DNA from 3 places in the Terribacillus jepli genome. Region 3 is predicted to be linked to each of the others. Evidence: riboswitches for the same ligand, from Rfam matches in the RefSeq annotation. Region 3 holds a riboswitch; each other region holds the start of a gene.

Region 1 (6,170 bases), on a different contig from region 3:
AGTTTTACAGCGTTTTGTTTCACATTTTTTTACAAAAATCAACAATTGAGGAGAAATCCCCACAAATTTTTCATTGCTTAAGATGAAATAGATAAAGAATGCCTAGAGGCAGATGCGTAAACTTTACTATGAACTTCAAATATATGGTTTTTGATTCGGAGGAGTTCTTCGCTCGATGCAGAAGCTAGTAGTTAGCTTTCATGACCAATCCTGTGTTTCAAAAAAGGAAAGATGAGGAATAGCTATACTATGACAACATAAGGAGGACTGATTATGCTTAAACCAACATGGAAAAAAGCAATAGGTGTCATCATCATGCTCCTAGTCCCATTCGCATTCGCGCTATCATACCAATCAGACAATATAACTGCAGTAACAGCCGAAAAAAGCCAGTTTCCCGCAAAGCAGGAATTGGATAATGCACAAATAGAACAGCTTACTTCTTCCTTCATGGACAAAGTCACCCAGGAGACAGATGAAAATTACAAAGTCTTGAACTACAATTCCAAAGAAGAATTATTGAAGAGTTTTGACGAAGTAGCCACAAGGGACGTAAGCGAATCGATCGTCGACTTCTATTTCTCGGAAGAAGCGGATGGCTTGTATATCTTGCCGACTGAAACACCTGCATGGTTCGACCCGGATAATTCATACAAAGTGGAAACAGACTCCGATAAGTATGTTACAATTACACAAAGCAATACCGATGATTTGCACGGTAACTATACAATCGAGATCAAATTCTTGTATGACGGAGGCTGGAAGATCGCAGCAGTCAAATACTTGTAGGTTTGATGTGAAGAAGGCAGTGGGATGATGATTACGTTCAGGGATTACTATAACAATGAAGTGAAGATGTCTTTCGCTGATCATCCATTTTCTGATCAGCCTAAACATGTGTGGGTGATTTGCCGATACGGAAGCAAGTGGCTGCTCACACGCCATAAAGATCGGGGATTGGAGTTCCCAGGCGGCAAGGTAGAAAAAGGCGAAACGGCAGAGCATGCCGCCATGCGGGAAGTGATGGAGGAGACTGGTGGCGTTGTCCAGCAGTTGAGATATGTCGGTCAATATTTTGTAGCCGGCAAAGCGGGGCATATTGTGAAAAATGTCTATTACGCCATTATCTCGGAACTGAAGAAGAAATCCAATTACTTGGAGACGTATGGACCAGTGATGGTGGAAAAGTTTCCTTCCCACCTGGCACAGCATGCAGAATACAGCTTCATGATGAAAGATAAAGTGCTACCCAGTGCACTGCACCACATAGATCAACTCGAAAAAACGATGTAAAGAACTGCCCCGAAAGACAGCTGTCTCTCGGGGCAGTTCTCTTTTATTTGTATAGCGGACCCGCTTGGCGTACCGCGTCGTCAATAAAATCAAATTTTGCAAAATGCTGATGGAACTTAACAGCCAGTTCCTGCGCTTTTTCCTTGTAGGCTGTTTTATCTTCCCATGCATTCTCCGGCATCAGGAGCGCTTTAGGTACATCAGCGATGGAAACAGGAACATGCAGGCCAAAAATGGGATCTTGGATTGTATCGACATCGCGTAACTCCCCACGAAGTGCTGCCTGTACCATCGTTCTTGTATAAGCAAGCTTCATCCGGGAACCCGAATGATAATCTCCGCCGGTCCAGCCAGTATTGACTAAATACACTTCTGCCTGATGCTCGCTGATTTTGTCACCCAACATATCAGCATATACGGATGGTGCCAGCGGCAGGAAAGGGGCTCCGAAGCAGGTAGAGAATGTCGCTTCCGGTTCCGTCACACCACGCTCCGTGCCAGCAAGTTTGCTCGTATAGCCGCTCAAGAAATGGTACATTGCCTGTTCGGTCGTCAGCTTGCTGATCGGAGGCAGCACGCCAGTTGCATCCGCAGTCAAAAAGATGATCGTTTTGGGATGGGGCGCCAAGCTTTTCGGTAAACTGCCCTTGATATAGTCGATCGGGTAGGCAGCACGTGTGTTTTCTGTAACGGAGCCATCTTCATAATCACAAATGCCGGCTTCATCAACGGATACATTTTCAAGGATTGTTCCGAATTTGATCGCACCATGGATTTCAGGCTCTTTTTCTGCGGAAAGATTGATGCACTTTGCGTAACAGCCGCCTTCGATATTGAAAATGCCATCTGGTGACCAGCCATGTTCATCATCCCCGATCAAAGGCCGGTTCGGATCGGCGGAAAGCGTCGTCTTACCCGTTCCGGATAGACCGAAGAATAGAGCAGTATCGCCATCTGCACCTACATTGGCAGAACAGTGCATCGGCATGATTTCCTGCTGCGGAAGCAGGAAGTTCATTACAGAGAAGATGGATTTTTTCATTTCACCGGCATATTCCGTGCCGCCAATCACAATCATACGCTGTTTGAAGGAAACGATCACAAAAGCTTCCGAATTGGTGCCATCGACCAACGGATCAGCTTTTACGCCTGGAGCAGAGATGACAGTGAAAGAAGGCTTATGGGATGCCAGTTCCTCATCACTCGGCCTGATGAACAGCTGATGGGCGAATAAGTTATGCCATGCGTATTCGTTGATCACCTGTATCGGCAGGTGATAGCGTTCATCGGCTCCTGCAAATCCCTGGAATGAGAATACTTCTTCTTTTGCCTGCAAATGATCGACGACTTTGCCTAACAGATGATCGAAAGTGGCTTCACTTATTGGCTGATTCACTTTGCCCCAGTCCACCTTGTTTTCAGAAAGTTCATCTTTGACAATGAACTTATCTTTTGGAGAGCGGCCGGTATATTTGCCGGTAGCTGCCCGCAAGGCACCTGTTTCTGTCAAGCGTGCCTCTTGGCGGGACAATGCCGCCTCAGTCAATTGAGCCGCAGATAGGTTCCTTTTCATATTGGATTGGTTGCGCAATTCCTCTAACGCTGTTACTGCGTGCATCATTCGCATATAGATCCCGCCTTTTGAATTGATTTTAAATTAGTATAACGCATTAAAATATTAATACATACTATTTTGATTTGCAATCATTAGCCGAGAATTAGTTGACGGATAATTCCGATAAGATTTGTCGGCAATTGCAGGATTTGGTTGACTTCTGAAGGCTGTTTCGATAACATAGTTGCGAACGGAAAACACTCTTATTCAGAGTAGGCGGAGGGACAGGCCCTAAGAAACCCGGCAACCGTCACATTTGTGAAATGGTGCTCAACCTGAGCAAGGGATACCTTGAACGATAAGAGAGGGAATAAGCCAGCCTTCTGTTATGATGGAAGGTTTTTTTCATGTAACGGCTTAATAATAGAAAAAGAACAATACTTGCTGTAGTGTTCTTTCACCTTCACCCATTATCAAGTTTCTTAATAACATACTTGGAAAGAGTAAAACTTCCGTATTAATCGTAGTTGAAGGGGGATTTGGCAGAATGACTGCTAATCGTCGATTATTTACCTCAGAATCCGTTACTGAAGGCCACCCGGATAAAATCTGTGACCAGATTTCGGATGCTATATTAGATGAAATCCTATCCAAGGATCCGAACGCCCGTGTAGCTTGTGAAACGACAGTTACGACTGGTCTTGTACTAGTAGCTGGCGAAATCACAACGAACGCTTATGTAGATATCCAAAGCATCGTGCGTAAGACAATCAAGGAAATTGGTTATACACGTGCTAAATACGGCTTTGATGCCGATACATGTGCAGTGCTGACAGCAATCGATGAACAATCACCCGATATCGCAGGCGGCGTCGATCAAGCGCTTGAGGCCCGCGAAGGTTTGATGACTGATGAAGAAATCGATGCCATCGGTGCTGGTGACCAAGGATTGATGTTCGGGTATGCCAGCAATGAAACACCGGAATTCATGCCGCTGCCAATCTCATTGGCTCACCGTCTTTCCAAGCAATTGGCGAACATACGCAAAGAGGAAGTCGTGGATTACTTACGCCCGGATGGGAAAACACAAGTAACGGTGGAATATGACGAAAACGATCAGCCTGTACGGATTGATACGATCGTCATCTCTACACAGCATCATCCTGAAGCGGAGCAAGCACAGATCCATGCTGATCTAAAAGAGCTTGTGATCAAACCTGTTGTGCCAGCAGAGCTGCTAGACGAAAATACGAAATATATCATCAACCCGACAGGCCGTTTCGTTATCGGCGGTCCGCAAGGTGATGCTGGATTGACTGGCCGTAAAATCATCGTTGATACGTATGGCGGTTATGCACGCCATGGCGGCGGTGCATTCAGCGGCAAAGACGCAACGAAAGTGGATCGTTCCGGCGCTTATGCGGCGCGTTATGTGGCGAAGAACATCGTTGCAGCAGGTCTTGCGGATAAATGTGAAGTACAGCTTGCTTATGCAATCGGTGTGGCTGAGCCCGTTTCCATCAGCATCGATACTTTCGGAACAGGCAAACAAACCGAGGAAGCATTGGTCAAAGCAGTACGCGAGCTATTCGACCTTCGACCTGCCGGCATCATCAAGATGCTGAACTTGCGCCAGCCAATCTATAAAGATACTGCTGCGTACGGTCACTTCGGACGTACAGATAAAAACTTCCCTTGGGAGCGGACAGACAGAGCAGTGCAGCTGGAAAGCTATACATTCGCATAATCAACTGTAAAAGCAAGAGCGGCATCTTCCGCTCTTGCTTTTTTTGCGTCGGCGCCCATAATCTTCCTTCAAGAACCGAATTGTTTTATGCTATAATTAATGGCTAGAAGTAATGAAAGAGAGGCTAATAAGTAAATGTGTGGTTTGATTGGCGTCATCAGAAAAAACGTAAAACAACTAACGCAAGCTGATAAGGATAAATTCAAACAACAGAACAACATCATCACGCACCGTGGCCCGGATGATGAAGGATATTACCATGACGAGCATGTATCATTCGGTTTCCGCCGTTTGAGTATCATTGACATCGAGGCTGGTGTCCAGCCGCTAAGCTACGATGATGAGAAAATTTGGATGGTGTTTAACGGAGAAATCTACAATTATGTAGAACTTCGTGAAGAATTGCTGGAGAAAGGTTCTGAGTTCAAGACAGAATCCGATACCGAGGTCATCGCAGCGATGTACCATACATACGGAGCGGAAGCATTCAAGGAGCTTCGCGGTATGTTCAGCATTTTGATCTGGGATAAAGAAAAGAAGACATTCTACGGAGCTCGTGATCCGTTCGGCATCAAGCCGCTCTTCTATAAAGAGACTGACGAGGAAATCTTCTTTGCTTCCGAGAAGAAAAGCATCACCCTTCTTGAAGAATCCGATACTGTGGATACAGAATCGCTGCAGCAATATCTGAGCTACCAATACGTACCCGATCCGTTCTCTATGACAGAAGGTATCAAAAAGGTAGAACCAGGTCATTACTTCGTAAAACGCGAAGGTGAACCAATCGAATTCCATCGCTACTGGCATGCGACATTCTCACCGAAAATCATGGACAAGCAAGCTTGGATCACCCGAATTCAGGACGTGCTGTATGATTCCGTCAGCAAACATATGCGAAGTGATGTACCAGTCGGTTCCTTCCTTTCAGGCGGAATCGATTCCTCCGTCATCGTGGCAATCGCAAAGGAATTCAACCCGAACTTAAAGACATTTTCCGTAGGGTTCGAGCGTGAAGGCTATTCTGAGGTGGATGTGGCGAAAGAAACAGCTGAAAAAATCGGCGTGGAAAACTATTCGCACATCATCACACCGGAAGAATATCTTGAAAAGCTTCCGAAAATCATGTGGCATATGGATGATCCATTAGCTGACCCTTCCGCTGTGGCACTGTACTTCGTGGCAAGGGAAGCCAGCAAGCATGTGACCGTTGCCCTTTCAGGCGAAGGTTCCGACGAACTGTTCGGCGGATACAATATCTATCGTGAGCCAGAGTCCCTGCGTATGTTCGACAGCATCCCGGGACCTGCCAAGGCATTGCTGGCCCGTGTAGCGAAGATCCTCCCTGAAGGTGTGCGCGGCAAGAGCTTCTTGGAACGAGGCACGACTCCGTTGAAGGACCGCTACATCGGCAACGCCAAGATGTTCGAGAAAGACGATCTGCAAAAGCTGCTGAAAACGTATGACAGCTCAATCAGCTATCAGCAGTTAACTGCACCTTTATATGAAAACGTCAAGAATGAGCCTCCTGTCAACCAGATGCAGTATATCGATATCCATACTTGGCTTCGCGGAGAT
Region 2 (6,170 bases), on a different contig from region 3:
GAGCAGTACAGGATGTGTCCGCAGTTTCTTCCACATAAAGCATCATTCCTCTCCAAGTTCTTCTGCAAATTTCGGTTCGATATAACCATCAACCGTCTCCGCTACATCTTTGTTGCCTTTCCATAAATTCGCTTTCTCCAGAACAGCGCCTGACTGGTTCAGAATCTCCCGCTGGGTATCGCCTGGTACAGATTCTGAAAAATCATTGCGTTCCAGCTGTTTTGCTGCTACTTCCTGGCTGATATTTGCCTCTTTGGCAACGATTTCTGCTGTCTCTTCCGGATTTTCTTCGATCCATGCTCTTGCTTTGTCATAAAGTTTCAAGACTTCCTGCACTGCTTCAGGATGGTTTTCAGCGAATTCTTCCCGAACATTCAGGAAATTATATGTGTTGAAATCCTCGTTCCGATAGAATAATTGCGTGTCATTTTCCAACTCCAGCTTTGCCATGTGGGGATCAAGACCTGCCCATGCATCCACATCACCGGAAAGCAGGGCGCTCGCTCCATCGGCATGCTGCAAGTTGACGATTTCGACATCTTGTTCATCCAGACTAGCTTCCTGCAGGGTACGCTGGAGGAAGATATATGGATCAGTACCGACAGTAGCGGCTACTTTCTTTCCTTTCAGATCCGCAGGGTCTTTGATGTCGCTATCCTTTGTCGTAACAAGCGCCGTCCATTCAGGCTTCGATGCCAAGTACACACCTTTGATCGGGTTGCCATTCGCCTTGGCAAGCAAGGCAGCGCTTCCTGCTGTGGAACCAAAGTCCACGCTGTTACTATTGAGGAATTCGAGGGCCTTGTTACTTCCTTGGCTGAGTGTCCAAGTGACTTCAATGTCTTGATCCTTGAACGCTTCTTCTGCCCACCCTTTATTTTTTATCACCAAACTGGCCGGAGAATAGTAGGCGTAATCCAAGCGAATCTGTTTCAAATCGCCCGAAGCACTGCTTGAGTTCCCGCAAGCTGCCAGAAAAACGATGACGAAAACACTGAGTAAAGCCAGTAAACTTCTTTTATCTATGAGGGGAATCTTATTCATCAACTGCTACTCCTTTATCATCCAGTTCACATGCATAGGTGCTGATCGTTCCGCGCAGTCGCTGTGCTTCTTTATAGGTGCAGCGGTTATGGACAACCTCCAATCCCGCTTCACGCGCAATTGCAGCTGCTTCTTCAGAAACGACACCTTCCTGCAGCCAGAATATTTCCGGACGAATCTCTGCTGCTTCCTTGGCCAGCTCTACTGCCGCTTCCGGACTGCGGAAAATCTGAGCGATATCGATTTTCCCTGGTACGCTTCTCAGGTCCGGATAAGCTTTTTCTCCTAGAACAGTTGTTTCAGCAGGGTTTACTGGTATGATCTTGTATCCGAGCCGTTGCATCTTCCGGGCCAATCGGTTGCTTGGACGCTGCTCTTTACTGCTCAGTCCCACTACTGCAATTGTCTTTTGACGGCCTTCAGCATCCGTTGCACTGCCAAGCACTTCCCGGATGACAGCTTCATCATTGATGACGATTTTTCGGGATTCGGAACGGATTCCAGTAGCCTTCTCCAATGCACGATCCAAGTCGTGGATGAGATCATCGACTGATTCGATTCCAACAGACAACCGGACCAATTCCTCTTTTACTCCGGTAGCAGCCAATCCTTCGGCATCCAATTGAAGATGTGTAGTGGATGCAGGATGGATGATCAATGATTTGGCATCACCGACATTGGCAACATGCGACCAAAGCGCAACGTTATTGATCAAAGCGGCACCAGCTTCCCTTCCGCCTTTGATACCAAAGTTGACAATGGAACCAGCACCGAATGGAAGCACCCTTTTTCCGATTTCATGGGAAGGATGGCTGCTGAGTCCCGGATAAGCAACCCAATCGACTGCTGGATGCTTTTCAAGATAATTTGCCAATTTTTCTGCATTTTGTACGTGGCGTTCCACGCGCAAATGCAATGTCTCCAAACCTTGGATGAGCTGCCATGCATTGAATGGGCTAAGTGCAGCACCCAGATCGCGTAGTAATTGAACACGCAGTTTCGTGCTGAAAGCAAGTGTACCGAAATCGAATGCATAGCGGATACCGTTGTAGCTTGGATCAGGTTCAGTAAAAGTCGGAAATTTCGGTGAATTCCAATCGAATCGACCCCCGTCAACAATCAATCCTCCTATGGAAGTACCGTGACCGCCGATCCACTTTGTCGCACTATGGACGACAATATCCGCACCAAGTGTTATTGGCTTGCTTAAAATTGGTGTAGCGAACGTACTGTCGACAATGAGCGGAATTCCTGCATCATGCGCCACCTCTGCCACCGCTTCCACATCGAGCACATGCAGACTCGGATTTCCGATGATTTCCGCGAAAACAGCTTTGGTTTTATCTGTGATTGCCGCACGGAATGCTTCCGGATCAGTTGGATCGACGAATTTAACAGTGATTCCGTACCGCGGCAGCGTTGTCTGAAAGAGGTTATACGTTCCGCCATACAAGTTGGCTGCTGCTACGATTTCATCGCCAGCGCTTGCCAAGTTCAGGATACTGTAGCTGATAGCTGCCATTCCGGATGCAACGCCGACTGCTGCGACACCATCTTCCAGCAATGCAATCCGTTTTTCCAAAACATCCACGGTAGGGTTGCCGATTCGGGAATAGATATTTCCTGGCTCATCAAGTGCGAATAGACGCTCTGCATGATCTGTATCATGGAATAAGTAAGAAGTCGTCTGGTAAAGTGGCACCGCTCTTGAACCTGTAGTCGGATCTGGTGCTTGCCCGCCATGCAATGCTAATGTTTCTGCTTTGTATACTTGATTTGTCATTTTGTCATTCCTCCAGTTTATATAATGAAAAAAGCAGCTTCCGGTAAGAAGCTGCTGCATATGCACAAAACTCCTTATCTCCCAAACTTTCTGTTTGCTGGATGTAGCACCTTAAAAGCCATTGCCGCTTACAGGTTGCCGGGTTTCATCGGGCCAGTCCCTCCACCTCTCTTGATAAGTCAATATGAAATTTTCATTGGCTGCTCGAGTACATCGCGGATGTGGTGTCCCCACTTCTCAAACTCCAGCAGAAAACCATCATGTCCATAGATTGTATCCACATCCACATGCCGGGCACTTGGCACTGCCGCTGCAAAACCCTTTATCTCTTCCGGCGGGAACAGCAGATCTCTCGAAAATCCGAATGTCAGCACAATTGCCTTTATTTTTTGGGCAGCTGCCTGCCACCCGCCTCTTTCCCTGCCGATATCGTGACTGTTCATCGCTTGTAATAAGGTCATATAGCAATTGGCATCAAAGCGATTAACGAGTTTTTCCCCTTGATAATTCAAGTACGACTCCACCTCATAAGCTGCATCATCTCTTCCGGAGGCAGCTCGGCGGAAACGTTCATTATATTGATGATCGGAACGGTAAGTAAGCATCCCTACCATCCGCGCCAGGCCGAGACCAGCTGCAGGTAATCTGTCTGCAGTATAGTATCCATCGTTCCAGTTTGGATCGGACGTAATGGCTGTCTTAGCCAAATGATTATACGCAATCGCATAATCACTCACAAAGGGGGTCGCTGCGAGCGGAATCAGCACATCCATAAAATCAGGATACATAACACCCCATTCCATAACTTGCATTCCTCCCAATGATCCGCCGATCACCGCCTTTAAATGAGAGATTCCTAGTTTCTCCAATGCCAGACGTTGAACCGAAACCATGTCCCGGATCGTTATTTCCGGAAAAGCTGCTGCATACGTGTCTCCTGAAACTGGATTCACCGACACTGCACTCGTTGTCCCATTGCATCCACCCAGTACATTGAATGTCATGACTTGGTATCGGCCGGTGTCGATGTAACCGTCCTGCTGCAGCAACCCATTCCACCATCCAGGTGCTGTATCAGTTCCGATTGCAAACTGATCTCCTGTCAATGCATGACAGACAAGCACCGTTTCTCGTGAGGCGGGTCCGCTTCTTTCATAGGTCACCTCGACATTTGATAAGATATCACCTGATTCAAGCTCGACATCCCCGATGAGAAGTTTGCCGGTTTGGTATGACAGTTGTAAATCCATGTTCCGTACGCTTCCTCCCCTCAATAAAAAAGGCCACCCTGAGAGGACAGGGTGGCAATATGTACCGACTTGTCTCTCTCATCTCTAAAGTGCTTTACGCACTTTCAGGAATTAGCACCTTAAAAGCATTGCTGCTTGCAGGTTGCCGGGCATCATCGGGCCAGTCCCTCCGCCTCTCTTGATAAGAGCTTGCTATTGATTTGTTAACAGGATTGTAGCATGGGTTCCATATATGAGTCAACGATAAATTCTGAAATTTCTATCAAGATATTTTATCCTTAGAAATTTGGACGCCCCGCATCAGCTAATGCCAATGCGGGGCTAAAATGTAACTTTTCTATTGTGAGTAGAGGATACCTAATACATCCTCCTGCCGCGGTACTTGTTCCACATGGTAGTTTTCACTTATACGATGCAATCCCTACCTCTATTGCATCCTCACGGCTCCTAGGCCGTTCCAGTCTGAATAAGTACTTCTAATTAAAACTATAGCAGAATGCCAATGACCTTCGATAAAGTTACTCAAACATCGAGGACGTTAACTATCTTATCACCCTTTACAGTTATTGTCAAACTTCCGATGTAGCACTTCTCCGCAGCTATTTAACTATTCCCGCTATAAAATGGTGCAAACCACCCCAAAATTCCCATCTTTCTAAAACTCAGTCCCATTTTAGTAACGCTTTATAACAAATAAATTGAAAACACTTACACTTTTTGGTCAGAAATATTCACGTAAGATAACCTGACAACTTTGTTACATTTTTTTGTCTGGCACTTATAATGAAAAAAGATTTAAATTTTCAAACAATAAAGAAAACACACAGGGGGTAGAGAAAATGGATATGACTAATACGGTATTCATGTTTGTCGCAACCGTCTTGGTATGGTTGATGACACCAGCACTCGCACTCTTCTACGGCGGGTTGGTAAGAAGTAAAAATGTGCTGAGCACAGCAATGCACAGTTTCACAACTATGGCGATTGTGTCGATCATCTGGATCATCGTCGGCTTTTCGCTTGCGTTCTCACCAGGTAATGGAATTATTGGCGGATTGGATTTCTTCGGACTGAATAATGTCGGGTTCGAACCGAATGAAGGACACACCATTCCATTCAATTTATTCATGATGTTCCAAATGACATTCGCAATCCTGACAACTGCCATCGTGTCTGGTGCTTATGCAGAACGTATTCGTTTTCCTGCATTCATTCTATTTACAGTTCTTTGGGTCCTCATCGTCTATTCCCCGCTTGCACACTGGGTTTGGGGCGGCGGCTGGATTGCGGAAATGGGCGCACTTGATTTTGCAGGAGGAAACGTTGTCCACATTTCCTCCGGTCTTGCCGGATTGGTCGTTGCGATTGTCATCGGCAAACGTAAAAATGCCGGCACCACTGCACCTCATAACTTGATTTTCACCTTGATCGGCGGCGCGCTGCTTTGGTTCGGCTGGTTTGGATTCAATGTCGGCAGTGAACTTGCTTTCGATGATGTCGCAATGTATGCCTTTATCAACACGAATACCGCTGCTGCTGCTGGTGTACTTGGCTGGATGATCATCGAATGGATGATCAACAAAAAACCCACACTGCTGGGAGCTGTATCCGGTGCGATTGCCGGCCTTGTCGCCATCACTCCTGCTGCTGGTTTCGTCTCCCCGCTTGCCAGCATTCCGATCGGCTTGATTGGCGGCATCGTCTGCTTCTGGGGCGTCGGCTGGCTAAAGCAGAGGCTAGGGTATGATGATGCACTCGATGCCTTTGGCTTACACGCAGTAGGCGGAACATGGGGCGGTATCGCAACTGGCTTGTTCGCAAGCGACTCCATAAACGCAATTGTCGAGCACAACGGTCTTTTCTACGGCGGTGGTATTGATCTATTATGGAGACAGGTAGTAGCCATCATTGCGACATTCGCCTTTGTCGGCATTGTGACATTCATCTTGATTACAATCGTTAACCTCATCTTCAAGGCACGTGCTACCGATGAAGAAGAAGCAAAAGGTCTGGATCTGACGATGCACGGCGAACGTGCCTATCAGGATTAATTTAAGGAGGAACGGTATATGAGTGACATGTTCAAGGTTGAG
Region 3 (6,170 bases):
AAACGTCAGGGAAACGAGACGTCCTGTAGCCGAGAGTCCTTTCTTCACGCTATCCGGGACTTGGAAGTTCGCATCATCAAAGACAAATTTACGTGTCTGCGGATGTTCCGGTTTGGTGAAGACATCGATAACAGATCCTTCTTCCACCAGCTCTCCGTGGTGCATAACACCGACACGATCGCATATTCGCTGGATGACGTCCAGTTCATGTGTGATCAGGAAGATGGTTATGCCAAGCTCCTTGTTCACTCGGAGGAGCAAATCAAGAATGGAAGATGTCGTATTCGGATCCAGTGCACTTGTAGCTTCGTCACTTAACAGCACTTCCGGTTCTTGAGCCAGTGCTCTGGCAATAGCAACCCGCTGCTTCTGACCACCAGATAATTGGGCTGGATAGACATGCTTCTTTTCTTCCAGGCCAACGATTTTCAGATATTTATCAACACGTTCCTTGATTTCGTGCTTCGGCACTTTACTCAGCTTCAGTGGTCTGGCAACATTCTCGTATACTGTTGCTGTCGTCAGCAGATTAAAATGCTGAAATATCATGCCGATCTTCCCTCTAGCCTTACGAAGCTGCGATTTCTTTAGTTTGGTTAGATCTACACCGTCGATGAATACTTCCCCTTCAGTCGGACGCTCCAGTAAATTGGCACAGCGGATCAGGGTACTTTTCCCTGCTCCGCTGAATCCGATCACGCCATAGATTTCACCTTTATTGATTTTCAAGGAGACGTCTTTCAACGCCTCCACCTTTTTCTTGCCGGTGGTAAAGGTTTTCGATACATTTTTTAGTTCAATCATAGTGATTCCCCCTTACCAGCTTGGAACGACGGATCCTTTGAATTCATCTTCCACAAACTGTTTTACTTCATCAGACTGGTAGATTTCTTGAAGCTTTTTCACGATTTCATCGTCCTTGTTCGCTGATCTGACAACGAAGTAGTTGGACCACGGGTTGTTTTCTGATTCCTCTGCAAAGATAGCATCATCATTGATATTCAAGTCAGCACCCATCGCAAAGTTTGTGTTGATTGCCGCTGCTGCTACTTCCGGAAGCTGGGCTGGAAGCTGGGATGCATCCAATTCAACGATTTCCAGATTCAACGGATTCTCTACGACATCTTTGGCCGTTGCAGAGTTCTCAGCCTCAGGATCCACCTTCAATATTCCTGCTGTCTCAAAGAGTTTCAATGCACGGTATTCGTTGGCAGGATCATTCGGTACAGCGATTTTGTCGCCCTCTTTCAATTCGGAAACATCAGATATCTTATCTGTATAAATACCCATCGGGAACGTAAGCGTTTTGAATACTTCTTCCAATTCATAACCTTGATTCTTCACTTGATCCTCCAGGAAAGGAAGTGTCTGATAGCTATTTGCATCCAGACTTCCGTCATCCAATGCACTGTTTGGTGTATTGTAATCATTAAAAGTCTTTATTTCGACATCGATGCCTTCATCTGCAGCGAGTTCTTGTACTTTTTCCATCACTTGCTCATGCGGGCCGCCGCTGACGCCGACCAATATTTTGTCATCTGCCAGGGCAGCAGATTTATCATTGCCGCATGCCGCTAAGAATAATGCTAATAATCCGATAAGTCCAAAGCTTAAGATTTTTTTCATGTTGCTCTCCCCTTTTTCTTCGCTGTTATCAACTACAATAAAAAAGCGCCTCTCTGGATTAAGAGAGGCGCATGTATATGTATGCACTAATTCTCTTATCTCTCAGTACGGCTAGTCGCCGTCTGCAGGAATTAGCACCTGATCACTGATCTGGTTGCCGGGCTTCATAGGACCTGTTCCTCCGCCGCTCTTGATAAGAATTTCATTATACTTTTGTTGTTGATCTGTTTGTTACTTTACCTTCCAATCTTAACATTGTCAATATAATTTCAAAAATTATAGAAAAATTGTTTCGTTGCCTTATAGGCAAGATGGGGGAGAACCGTATAAATGCAGCTATTTTGTTTGGCTACACAGACAGTATGGTTCACGTTAACATGATTACATTGGATTAAAACAAACGATTGATCAAGCTGCAGCAGACGACAGGATTCTGCTCCTTTTCCATGTCAATCTTGAGTTGAATGACGAACTCCCCCCCTGGATAGGACGGCCATTATCATATATTGAGATTGTTTGTGAAAGACTTGCGATCAAAAAGGATTGACAGTCCATTTCATCACCTAACAACGAATAGCCCGGAAAAGATGAACAAAGATCAGCAGCACTTTCCATTCATCCTCGGTAAAGATTATCGAGAACCAGTCGCGGAATCACAAAACGCAGTGAAATCATGTATTGAACTTCCCAAGCAATGTTAAAAAGCCGGATGACAGACATCCGGCCCACTGTGTACAAGGCCTCCCAACACATAAGTACACCATATCTATTCTCTTTGTATACCAAAGCGGGCATTGATTTGACCTCGCAGCATTTGCTGGCGGCTCTCTCGTTCCGCTTCCTTCCTTTTGTCCCTCAGCATCTGCTGGCGAATTTCGAAGGTTTGCACACCCTCTTCCCTTTTGTTGGCGATTTCGATCAATTGCTCTACATCTGAAAAAGAGTACTTGCGATTCCCCTTCGCTGAACGTTCCGGAAAAATGAGCTTGCGTTCCTCGTAATAACGAATTTTACGTTCGGTCAGACCAGTCAGCTCGCTCACAATGCCGATTGTGATCACTTTCCTGTTCTTATAAGAAGGCTCATTACTCATCTGTTCACCTCATCACCATGTGCTGTTACTTTATATTATACCGAAATTATCCCAGCATCCCAGCGTTATGTTAGGAAACCTAACAAACAATAAAAAAGTTCGTCAGCATCGCTTACACGTTTGATGCATCGTAATTTGGATATATGTATACTGAGCGTAACAGTGAAATAAGAGACCAGAAAGGAGCGTCATGCACGTGGCATATGATCAGGAAGCCCTTGATTTAGCCCAACAGATTGTTGAACTCGACTTGAAGCGCGATGAGTGCTGGGAGAATCTTGCAGCACTTGCTGGAGATAGAGCATTCGAACTACTTCGACTCGTTCAGAATAGATGACACGCAAAAGGAGACCTGAAATAAAGGTCTCCTTTCCTCATCTCACATAATTCGGATAATCCGTGATGATACCATCGACACCTGCACGGATAAGCGGCTGAACTTCTCCCGGCGCCCGGACTGTCCATGGCATGATACGCATTGCGCGTGAATGGATCCTGCCGACCAAGGTGTCATCAAGTGTCACATTAGTGAAATGGGTATTTACATAATCTGCATAAGCAGCAATTTTATCAAGCTTACGATTAGTAAGATCTGCACTTCTTGATGTCAGCACACCAAGCGGCACGTGCGGCAGAAGCTGCGAAAGATAAGCGACCGATCCGAAATTGAATGATTGCAGGATAACTTCTTCATGCAGCACATTAGCCAGTTCATACCGCTCCAGTAATTCCGCGCAAGCTTCCTCCACTCCGTCATAAAGTTCCGGCGATTTCAGTTCGATGAGGAACTTTGTCTTTCCCTTATACCGTTTTATTACATCCTCCAGGAGAGGGATACGCTGTCCCTCATATACGGAATCATATCCACCGCCAACATCATAGTCCTGCAAAGAAGCAAAGGCAAGGTCCTTCACATATACGGTCTCTTTTGGAGCATTGGCTGCCGTACGATTGACGGACGTATCATGTATCACGACAAGATGGCCATCCTTTGTCATCTGTACATCCAACTCGATAAAGTCTGCGTTCATCTCCACAGCCAAATCGAAAGCAGCAATTGTATTCTCCGGCGCGAATCCGGAAGCACCGCGATGAGCGATAACTGGCATGATACTTCTGTGGACAGACTGACTATCAAGCGATTTAGTAGTTATGGACTCGTACGATGGACTAAACTGATTCGTCATTCGGATCATCTCCCTGGGGTTATCTGGATTGTAATCTTTGTACGATTGTAATCTTCGAACTTTGGACAGTGATCATCATTTATTTTCTTGTAGTTTCAATATAAAGACTTTTTATTAAGTGGATGTTGAGCTGCTGTGTAGAATGATGCAACTAATCTTAAGAACGTGTAAACATACAGACGATGTTTGCAGTCTGCATTGTTCGGGAATGCTACTACTACAAAACACAATAATACATCACTTTTTTGGAGGTAGTTATCATGAGTTTCATCTTATATCTTATCGTCGGCGGCATCATCGGCTGGCTCGCTGGTTTGATCCTTGGACGTGACGTTCCGGGAGGCATCATCGGAAATATCATTGCCGGGATTGTCGGCTCATGGCTGGGCGGACTGATCTTCAACGATCTTGGTCCTGATATAGCTGGTATGGCAATTATCCCTGCCTTGATCGGTGCCATTATCGTCGTATTCGTATTGAGCATCATCTTACGCGGGCTGCGCAAAAAGTAACAGAGCATAAAAGGACTTGCAGGTCATATGACCTGCAAGTCCTTTTTTCATTACGGGATTGTATGAGCTTTGTAAAAACAAGGCTCGATTCCTGCCTTAGTGTAAACGCTTTTTTATGCCTGCTTCACAATAGCTCAATTTTCACTCGTTATAGTATAGGGGAATTTCCAGAAAGGAGCAGATTATGACACATGTAGAGCTGGCGGGATTGAAGAAGTCATACGATGGCAAAAAAAATGTAATCAATCAAGTCGATTTGCAGCTGCAGCAAGGAGAATTCTTCGTCCTTGTCGGTCCTTCGGGCTGCGGGAAGAGCACGATCTTACGAATGATAGCCGGCTTGGAACAGATTACCGGCGGAGACTTATTCGTAAATGGCAAGCGGATGAATGATGCACCCCCGAATAAACGGGATTTATCGATGGTTTTCCAGAATTATGCGCTCTACCCCCACTTGAATGTGGAACAAAATATCACTTTCGGCTTACATACAAAGAAGATTTCACGTGAAGAACAAAAACGTCGCTGTCTGGAAGCGGCTGATATGCTCGGCTTGTCGGATTATTTAAAACGGAAACCGCGGGAATTATCCGGTGGACAGCGACAGCGGGTCGCATTGGCAAGGGCCATTGTGACCCAAGCCCCTCTTTGTCTGATGGACGAGCCTTTATCCAACCTCGATGCAAAATTACGCACCCGGATGCGCTCGGAAATCAGACAGATACAACGTAAATTGGGAATCACGATGATTTATGTCACACATGATCAGACAGAAGCGATGACGATGGCAGACCGGATGATGATCCTCCACGATGGGCAATCGATGCAAATCGGCAAACCGCTCGATATCTACAATCATCCTGCCAATACATTCGTTGCGACATTCATCGGCTCGCCTGCCATGAACGTAATGAATGCAGATGTGTCACCAAATGGGATCAAGCTATCTCCGCACTGCATCTTGTCGAATCCAATGAAAGGCAATCTAAAGACCGCGAACAAACCTGTCCAAATTGGAATACGGCCGGAGAACATTCTGTTTTCTGCCCCGGAACAAGCAGATGCTGTAGCGGAGATCGTCAATACCGAGATACTCGGCACAGAAACACTCATAACATTCACGCTGGATAACACCAAGGAACAATGGATCGCCAGATGGAATGGACAATGGCAGTTTTCAGTCGGAGACCGGATTCCTATCCGCTTTGACTTGGACGCTATCCATCTATTTTCCAAGGACAATGGCCGGATTCTTTGGGCAGCTAATGATGGTCAGCCGAAGCAAGCCGCACGAGAGGTGCTCAGATGAACGAAGCACGGGACTTGCAGCCTGTTCCTTCTCATGAAAGTCGTCCCAAACGGAGCCCTTTCGCCTTCCTGGAAGGCTGGCTTTATCTGCTCCCATCCATCATCCTTTTCGGTGTATTCGTTTTCTACCCGATGTTCCGAAGCATGTATTTGAGTTTCTTCCTGGCAGACCAGATGGGCCCATTTGAATTTGTCGGTCTAGAGAATTATCAGTATATCCTTGGCTCCGACAGTTTCAAAAGCAGCGTCAAAGCAACCATCCTTTTCGTCCTGTACACCGTACCTGCCGGAGTTCTGCTGGCGCTGTTCCTGGCATTGCTAACCAATGAAAAGGTGAGAGGCATCGGCATCTTCCGGACACTTTTTTCCTCGACGATGGGAATGAGCGTTGCAGCATCCAGCGTCATTTGGATGTTCATGTACAATCCGTCCATCGGTGTATTC

Evidence for each region. Region 3 has a riboswitch for S-adenosylmethionine ahead of AB1K91_RS12110 (MetQ/NlpA family ABC transporter substrate-binding protein). Riboswitches for the same ligand answer to the same signal wherever they lie in the genome.
Region 1: it holds a riboswitch for S-adenosylmethionine, as region 3 does, so the genes downstream of both, metK (methionine adenosyltransferase) here and AB1K91_RS12110 (MetQ/NlpA family ABC transporter substrate-binding protein) in region 3, are expected to answer to the same signal.
Region 2: it holds a riboswitch for S-adenosylmethionine, as region 3 does, so the genes downstream of both, metX (homoserine O-acetyltransferase MetX) here and AB1K91_RS12110 (MetQ/NlpA family ABC transporter substrate-binding protein) in region 3, are expected to answer to the same signal.

Annotation. Positions count from the first base shown of each region.
Region 1 is NZ_JBFEGH010000002.1:8,927-15,096, reverse strand. It holds gene AB1K91_RS02365 (hypothetical protein) at 274-789, shown strand; gene ytkD (RNA deprotection pyrophosphohydrolase) at 817-1,293, shown strand; gene pckA (phosphoenolpyruvate carboxykinase (ATP)) at 1,337-2,920, opposite strand; SAM riboswitch class I at 3,109-3,213, shown strand; gene metK (methionine adenosyltransferase) at 3,396-4,595, shown strand; gene asnB (asparagine synthase (glutamine-hydrolyzing)) at 4,731-6,170, shown strand, end outside.
Region 2 is NZ_JBFEGH010000002.1:177,892-184,061, forward strand. It holds gene AB1K91_RS03265 (ABC transporter permease) at 1-36, opposite strand, end outside; gene AB1K91_RS03270 (aliphatic sulfonate ABC transporter substrate-binding protein) at 43-1,044, opposite strand; gene AB1K91_RS03275 (PLP-dependent aspartate aminotransferase family protein) at 1,037-2,827, opposite strand; SAM riboswitch class I at 2,899-3,008, opposite strand; gene metX (homoserine O-acetyltransferase MetX) at 3,007-4,077, opposite strand; SAM riboswitch class I at 4,153-4,265, opposite strand; gene AB1K91_RS03285 (ammonium transporter) at 4,917-6,128, shown strand; gene AB1K91_RS03290 (P-II family nitrogen regulator) at 6,147-6,170, shown strand, end outside.
Region 3 is NZ_JBFEGH010000010.1:32,298-38,467, reverse strand. It holds gene AB1K91_RS12115 (methionine ABC transporter ATP-binding protein) at 1-804, opposite strand, end outside; gene AB1K91_RS12110 (MetQ/NlpA family ABC transporter substrate-binding protein) at 817-1,626, opposite strand; SAM riboswitch class I at 1,719-1,826, opposite strand; gene AB1K91_RS12105 (MerR family transcriptional regulator) at 2,393-2,719, opposite strand; gene AB1K91_RS12100 (hypothetical protein) at 2,916-3,056, shown strand; gene AB1K91_RS12095 (glycerophosphodiester phosphodiesterase) at 3,094-3,906, opposite strand; gene AB1K91_RS12090 (GlsB/YeaQ/YmgE family stress response membrane protein) at 4,167-4,418, shown strand; gene AB1K91_RS12085 (ABC transporter ATP-binding protein) at 4,603-5,727, shown strand; gene AB1K91_RS12080 (carbohydrate ABC transporter permease) at 5,724-6,170, shown strand, end outside.